One region of the Streptomyces sp. WG5 genome, then DNA from elsewhere that is predicted to be linked to it. Evidence: riboswitches for the same ligand, from Rfam matches in the RefSeq annotation. Region 1 holds a riboswitch; the other holds the start of a gene.
The links. A riboswitch is a leader RNA that binds a small molecule or an ion and turns the genes downstream of it on or off. The one in region 1 is predicted to bind S-adenosylmethionine.

Region 1 (3,716 bases):
CAGCGTCGCCACACCACCGCGAAGGGCCCCGTCCGTTCCTCGGACGGGGCCCTTCGCGGCGCCCGGGGCTGGATAGGGTGGGACCACACTCCCATTCCACGACACACACGATTCAGGAGCGGCTCATGAGCGCTGTGACTCCCGCTGGAGGCGACACCGCGGCGGGCCGCTCCTGGCCCGCCCTGCTGAACGGACTGCTGGACGGCCGCGACCTGTCCGCGGACGACACGGCCTGGGCGCTGGACGTGATCATGCGCGGCGAGGCGACCGACGCCCAGATCGCCGGCTTCGCGGTGGGCCTCAGGTTCAAGGGCGAGACCGTCGAGGAGATCTCCGGCCTGGTCCGCACCATGTACGCCCACGCCAACGTGATCGAGGTGCCGGGGGAGACCGTCGACATCGTCGGCACCGGCGGCGACGGCGCCAAGACCGTCAACATCTCCACCATGTCGGCGATCGTCGTGGCCGGCACGGGCGCCAAGGTCGTCAAGCACGGCAACCGGGCCGCCTCCTCGGCGTCCGGGGCCTCCGACGTCCTGGAGAAGCTCGGGGTCAACCTGGAGCTCACGCCGCAACGCGTCGCGGAGGTCGCCGAGGAGGCCGGCATCACCTTCTGCTTCGCCGTGAAGTTCCACCCGTCGCTGCGCCACGTGGCGTCGGCGCGCGGCCAGCTGGGCATCCGCACGGTGTTCAACTTCCTGGGCCCGCTGACCAACCCGGCCAGGGTGAAGTCCCAGGCGGTCGGGGTCGCCCACGCTCGGATGGCACCGATCATCGCCGGTGTCTTCGCCGAGCGCGGCCACTCGTCCCTGGTGTTCCGCGGCGACGACGGCCTCGACGAGCTGACCACGACCGCCACCTCCCGGGTCTGGGTCGTGCGGGACGGCCGGGTCACCGAGGAGGCCTTCGACCCGCGGGACGTCGGCCTCGAACTGGTGCCGGTCGAGGCGCTGCGCGGCGCCGACGCCTCCTACAACGCCGACGTCGCCCGCCGCCTGCTGGCCGGCGAGACGGGCCCGGTACGGGACGCGGTGCTGCTGAACTCGGCGGCGGCCCTGGTCGCCCTGGAGCCCGGCGAGGCGCCGCTCGCCGAGCAGCTCCGGGCCGGCATGGACCGGGCCGCCGAGGCGATCGACTCGGGTGCCGCCAAGCGCGCCCTGGACCGCTGGGTGGCCGCGAGCAACGCGTAACGGCCCTCCCGTGCGACGAGCGTCCCGCGATCCGGACCCGGGTTGCGGGACGCCGATCTTTTCCCGTACGTTCCTTGGCAGGTCATGAGTGACAGTCATCAGGCCCCGGCCGACTGTCCGGCAACCCTCCGTCCGTGGCGGGGTGCCCCGGGTGAAGACCAGGCCGTGGACAGCAGGGTTCACGGCAAGCGCGGACCCCTCGCACGCTCTCGGAAGTGTGGGGCCAGGGGTCCTGGGCCACTCGAGGGAGTCTCCCGTGAACCAGCGAATGCGATAGGGCCTGTCCTTCGGACCGGCCCGACACCCTGACGCGGTGCCTCGCCTCCGCACCCTCCTTTCCCCGCCTTCTCGGCTGCACCCACGCCCGGCCCCGCCCGGTCCGCGTGGTGACGCCGCCTGCCTTCACGCCACGGGAGTGCGCCCATGTCCGTCCCCACCCTTGCCGCCGACCAGTCCGTTTGTCCTCCGCTGCCCGTCCTGGGCGCAGATGTCACCGTCCCGCTCGTCACCGGCGGCGAGGTCACCTACGCCGCGCTCGACTACGCCGCCAGCGCGCCCGCGCTCCAGCGGGTCTGGGACGACGTGGCGGCCTACGCCCCCTACTACGGCAGCGTGCACCGGGGCGCCGGGTACCTGTCGCAGCTGTCGACCGACCTGTTCGAGAACGCCCGGAAGGCCGTCGCGGAGTTCCTCGGCTGCCGGGAGGGGGACCAGGTCGTGTTCACCCGGTCCACCACCGACTCGCTCAACCTGCTCGCCGCGGCGCTGCCCGCCGACTGCCGGGTCTTCGTCTTCGAGACCGAGCACCACGCCTCGCTGCTGCCCTGGAGGGACGCCGACGTGACCTTCCTCGACGCCCCGCGCACCCCCGCGCAGGCCGTCGAGACCCTGGAGCGCGCCCTCGTCGCCCGCGAGCCCTACGGGCCGGCCCTGGTCTGCGTCACCGGCGCCTCCAACGTCACCGGCGAGCTGTGGCCGGTGCGTGAACTGGCCGCCGCCGCGCACGCGCACGGCGCGCGGATCGTGCTCGACGCCGCCCAGCTCGCCCCGCACCGTCCCGTGTCCGTCGCCGACCTGGACGTGGACTGGGTCGCCTTCTCCGGGCACAAGCTGTACGCCCCGTTCGGTGCCGGCGTGCTGGCCGGCCGGGCCGACTGGCTGCGCGAGGCGGAGCCGTACCTCGCCGGCGGCGGCGCGAGCCGCAGGGTCACCCGGCGGGCCGACGGCGGCGTGGACGTGGAGTGGCACGACAGCGCCGCGCGGCACGAGGCCGGGTCGCCCAACGTCATCGGCGCCTACGCGGTCGCCTCCGCCTGCAAGGCGCTCACCGAGGCCGGGTTCGACACGCTGGTCGCCCGCGAGGAGTACCTCATCGGAAAGGTGCGCGAGGGGCTCGCCCGGGTGCCGCAGGTGCGCGTCCTCTCCCTCTTCGGTGACGACGCCCCCCGCGTCGGCGTGCTCTCCTTCGTCGTCGAAGGATGGAACAGCTCCCACTTCGCCGCCGCGCTCTCCGCCGAGTACGGCATCGGTGTGCGCGACGGCCTGTTCTGCGCCCACCCGCTGGTGCGCACCCTGCTCGGCAGCGACCCGCAGGCGCAGGGCGAGTGCGGCGCCCCCGAGGCGGCGCCCGGCGAGAAGTCCCTCAACGCCATCCGCGTCAGCTTCGGCGCGGGCACCCCGGACGAGCACGTCGAGCGGTTCGTGAACGCGGTCAGGGAGCTGGTGGACGACGGAGCCCGGTGGAACTACCGTACCGAGGAGGGGCGTTGCGTGCCCGACACGGCCTTTGCCGGCTGAGCCGTCCGGCCCGGCAGCCGTGACCCCAGCAGGATCATCCGCAGCGCCCGCTCCGTGGCGTCCGTGAGGAGTTCGGCGGCCCGCAGCAGGGCGTCGGCCAGGGCCATCGGCGCCGGCATGATGCCGTGGCAGGCGTCCACCCCCGGCACCTCGTGCGCGCCCTCGCCGAGGGTGCCGGCCAGGGCGAGGACGGGACGGCCGTAGAGCTTGGCGCGGCGGGCCACCTCGGCGGGGACCTTGCCGCGCGGCGTCTGGTGGTCCAGGGCGCCCTCGGCGGTCAGCACCAGGTCGGCGCGGGCGAGGCGGGCGTCCAGGTCGAGGTGGTCGAGGAGCACGTCGAAGCGGGGCAGCAGCCGGGCCCCGACGGCGGCCAGGCCCGCGCCGAGCCCGCCGGAGGCGCCGGTGCCCGGGCCGTTGCGCAGGTCGGTGCCGATGACACCGAGGTCGCGGGTGAGGACGCGCGCCCAGTTCTCCAGACCGGCCGACAACTCCTCGACCTGCGCGGGCGTCGCTCCCTTCTGCGGGCCGAACACCCGTGCCACGCCCCGCTCTCCGCACAGCACGTTGAACGGGTTGCAGGCGACGAGCAGTTCGGTGTCCTTCAGCCGGGTGTCGAGACCGGACGGGTCGATGCGGGCGAGGCGGACCAGCTCGCTCCCGCCGTGCGGGAGTTCGAAGCCGTCCGCGTCCAGCAGCCGGGCCCCGAGCGCCTGGAGCGCGCCGGCGCCC
Region 2 (3,716 bases), on a different contig from region 1:
GTGGTCTTCACCGTCCCCCGTGACGGCCGGGACTGCGCCGGGCGTTCGCTGCGCCCGAAGCCGACCCCCGCCCCCGAATCCGCGCAGCCGAAGGACCCCGGCACGGGCGGCACCGCCACCGGCGGCGGCACGAGTGGCGGCACCGGCGCCTGCGAACTCACCAGTCCCGCGGGCAACTGCTACGCCGACGGCCAGTTCTGCGCCAAGAAGCACCGCGGCCTGAGCACCCACGGCCGCGGCGGCGAGTACCTGACCTGCGCACGCGACTCCGGCGGCACCTGGCGCTGGTCGGACGGCGTTTCCGGCTGACGCGGTCCGGGCCCGGGAGGCCGGGCCACCCCGTACCGGCGACCGCGGACCCCGGGGCCGGGTCCGGGGTCCGGGGAGTCAGTCCACCCGCCGGGGTCCGGGGAGTCAGGCCACCCGCCGGGCCGCGTACTCCGCGATCTCCGTCATCGGTGGCCGCTCCTCCGTGTCCACGGAGTACGTGCGCGGTTCGAAGCCGTCGGCGCCGCGTTCGAACTGGGTGAGGGACGGCCGGACCAGGTGGCCGCGGGCCAGCCGGAGCTGGGCGGTGCGGTAGATCGCGGCGGACATGCGGCCCAGCGCCTGGCCGTCCTGGTGCCGGTGCCTGCGCACGCCGACGTCGACCTGCGCGAGGGCGTCCAGGCCCACCAGGTGCAGGGCGTCGACCAGCATGCCCAGCTCGACCCCGTAGCCGACGGGGAAGGGAAGCTGTTCGAGGAGGGAGCGGCGGGCCGCGTACTCGCCGCCGAGCGGCTGCACGAACCCGGCCAGCCGCGGCCAGTGCATGTTGAGCAGCGGGCGGGCCATCAGCTCCGTGACCCGGCCGCCCTGACCGGCCGCGGTGCCCAGCGGGCGGTCGTACATGGCCTTGACGAGGTGCACGTCCGGGTCGGTGAGCAGCGGTCCCACGATCCCGGAGACGAAGTCGGCGGAGAACTCGCGCAGGTCGGCGTCGACGAAGCAGACGATGTCACCGTCGGTGACCAGCAGCGAGCGCCACAGGACCTCGCCCTTGCCGGGTACGGCCGGGAGGCGGGGGAGTATCGCGTCGCGGTGCACGACGCGCGCGCCCGCCGCCGCGGCCACCTCCGACGTACGGTCCGTCGACCCGGAGTCCACGACCACGATCTCGTCGACGAGCGGGACGCGCCCCATCAGGTCCCGGCGGATCACCGTGACGATGTCGCCGACCGTCGCCTCCTCGTCGAGGGCGGGGAGCACCACGCTGACCGACTGCCCCGTGGCGTGCTTGGCGGTCAGGAGCTGCTGGACCGGCCGGTCCGCCAGGGACCAGGAGCGTGTATCCAGCCAGCGCTCGACTTCTTCCAGCACGTCCGGTGGCTCCTTCGTGATCCGTTGTGATCCATCTCGCGGTGCGGACGACTGCCTCAACCGCCCTGGCCTTCGGTTACAGTCTTGAACAACGCGATGGCCCACCGCATGCCGGGGGCCCGCGCGCACCACCGCACAACAACCGAATACCGCTCATCCAGAGGGGCAGAGGGATACGGCCCGTTGAAGCCCCGGCAACCCTCCAGTCGGTTCTTGTCACGCAGACGTGGCGAGGCTCCCGGCTCGGGAAGGTGCCAATTCCGTCTCACGGCGAGATGCGTCGTGAGGAAGATGAGGAGAAAGGGCCTCGCCTCCATGGCTGTGCAGACTGTCGACAGCACCACCACCCCCGACGCTCCCGCCCCCGCCGGATCCGTCGATCTGGGCCCCGCCGACGCCCTCTCCTGCCGCGAGTGCGGCCACCGCGTGCCGCTCGGCCCGGTCTTCGCCTGCGAGGAGTGTTTCGGCCCGCTGGAGATCGCCTACGACTTCTCGGCCTACGACACCGAGGAACTGCGCAAGCGGATCGAAGCGGGCCCCGCCAACATCTGGCGCTACGCCCCGCTGCTGCCCGTCCCCGCCGACGTGGCGACCAAGCCGAACATCAACCCGGGCTGGACCAAGCTGGTCAAGGCCGACAACCTGGCCCGCGAGCTGGGCGTCACCGGCGGCCTGTACGTCAAGGACGACTCCGGCAACCCGACGCACTCCTTCAAGGACCGCGTCGTCGCCCAGGCCATCGAGGCCGCCCGCGCCTTCGGCTTCACCACCCTCTCCTGCTCCTCCACCGGCAACCTCGCGGGTGCCGTCGGCGCCGCCGCCGCCCGCGCCGGCTTCCGCTCCTGCGTGTTCATCCCGCACGACCTGGAGCAGGGCAAGGTCGTCATGGCCGCCGTCTACGGCGGTGAGCTCGTCGGCATCGAGGGCAACTACGACGACGTGAACCGCTTCTGCTCCGAGCTGATCGGCGACCCGGCCGGCGAGGGCTGGGGCTTCGTCAACGTCAACCTGCGCCCGTACTACGCGGAGGGCTCCAAGACGCTGGCGTACGAGATCTGCGAGCAGCTCGGCTGGCGGCTGCCCGACCAGCTCGTCGTCCCCATCGCGTCCGGCTCCCAGCTCACGAAGATCGACAAGGGTCTGCAGGAGCTGATCAGGCTCGGGCTGGTCGAGGACAAGCCCTACAAGATCTTCGGTGCCCAGGCCGAGGGCTGCTCGCCGGTGTCCACCGCGTACAAGGCCGGCCACGACGTCGTACGCCCGCAGAAGCCGGACACCATCGCCAAGTCCCTCGCGATCGGCAACCCGGCCGACGGTCCGTACGTCCTCGACATCGCCCGCCGCACCGGCGGCGCCGTGGAGGACGTGACCGACGAGCAGGTCGTCGACGCCATCAAGCTGCTCGCGCGCACCGAGGGGATCTTCGCGGAGACGGCGGGCGGGGTGACGGTCGGCGTCACGAGGAAGCTGATCGAGGACGGCCTCCTGGACCCGTCGCTCACCACCGTCGTCCTCAACACCGGCGACGGACTGAAGACCCTCGACGCGGTGGCCGGCACCGGCCTCACCGCCACCATCCGCCCGAACCTGGACTCCTTCCGAGAGGCTGGCCTCGCATGAGCGTGACCGTTCGCATCCCGACCATCCTGCGCACCTACACCGGCGGCAAGGCCGAGGTCGCCGCCGACGGCGCGAACCTCGGTGAGGTCATCGCCGACCTGGAGAAGAACCACACCGGCATCGCCGCCCGCGTCCTGGACGACCAGGGCAAGCTGCGCCGTTTCGTCAACGTCTACGTCAACGACGACGACGTCCGTTTCGAGCAGGGCCTGGAGACCGCGACCCCCGACGGCGCGGGCGTCTCCATCATCCCCGCGGTCGCCGGCGGCTGATACGCGTCGTAGCGCGCATTGCCCCCTCCGTAAGAGAAACGGAGGGGGCAATTCCATGTGGTTGAGCGCGGTAGAGTTGGGGAACGCGCTCCCGGTCGCGAGACCGGGAACCCTCGATTCCTGCCGCACGCCCCACAAGATGTAGCCAAAGTGTGGGCGTCTTTCGCGGCTTTTGTTCCCTTTGTGTGCCCCGACTTGACCTGAATTCAGGCGAATTCTCGCCACATTCCGGATCGGGTGCGTCCAGATTTCTCGTCCAATTGACCTGTTGCAGAGGGCAGTTGGACAGATACATTCAGCCGCGGTCGACGCGTTCCGGCGCACGCCCCCAGTCGTGGGGGGCGAGGTCTGACCCGGGTCCGCGAAGTGCGGATCTGTGCAAGGGCCAGTAATAGGGGAGTTAGGCATGGCTCAGGGCACCGTCAAGTGGTTCAACGCGGAGAAGGGGTACGGCTTCATCGCGGT

Region 2: it holds a riboswitch for S-adenosylmethionine, as region 1 does, so the genes downstream of both, thrC (threonine synthase) here and ACP4IX_RS11270 (aminotransferase class V-fold PLP-dependent enzyme) in region 1, are expected to answer to the same signal.

The regions. Positions count from the first base shown of each region.
Region 1 is NZ_JBNGGC010000009.1:34,058-37,773, forward strand. Features, by position in the region: gene trpD (anthranilate phosphoribosyltransferase) at 126-1,190, shown strand; SAM riboswitch class IV at 1,271-1,387, shown strand; gene ACP4IX_RS11270 (aminotransferase class V-fold PLP-dependent enzyme) at 1,614-2,987, shown strand; gene ACP4IX_RS11275 (glycerate kinase) at 2,936-3,716, opposite strand, start outside.
Region 2 is NZ_JBNGGC010000011.1:92,908-96,623, forward strand. Features, by position in the region: gene ACP4IX_RS13715 (hypothetical protein) at 1-309, shown strand, start outside; gene ACP4IX_RS13720 (glucosyl-3-phosphoglycerate synthase) at 415-1,359, opposite strand; SAM riboswitch class I at 1,510-1,657, shown strand; gene thrC (threonine synthase) at 1,675-2,979, shown strand; gene ACP4IX_RS13730 (MoaD/ThiS family protein) at 2,976-3,251, shown strand; gene ACP4IX_RS13735 (cold-shock protein) at 3,658-3,716, shown strand, end outside.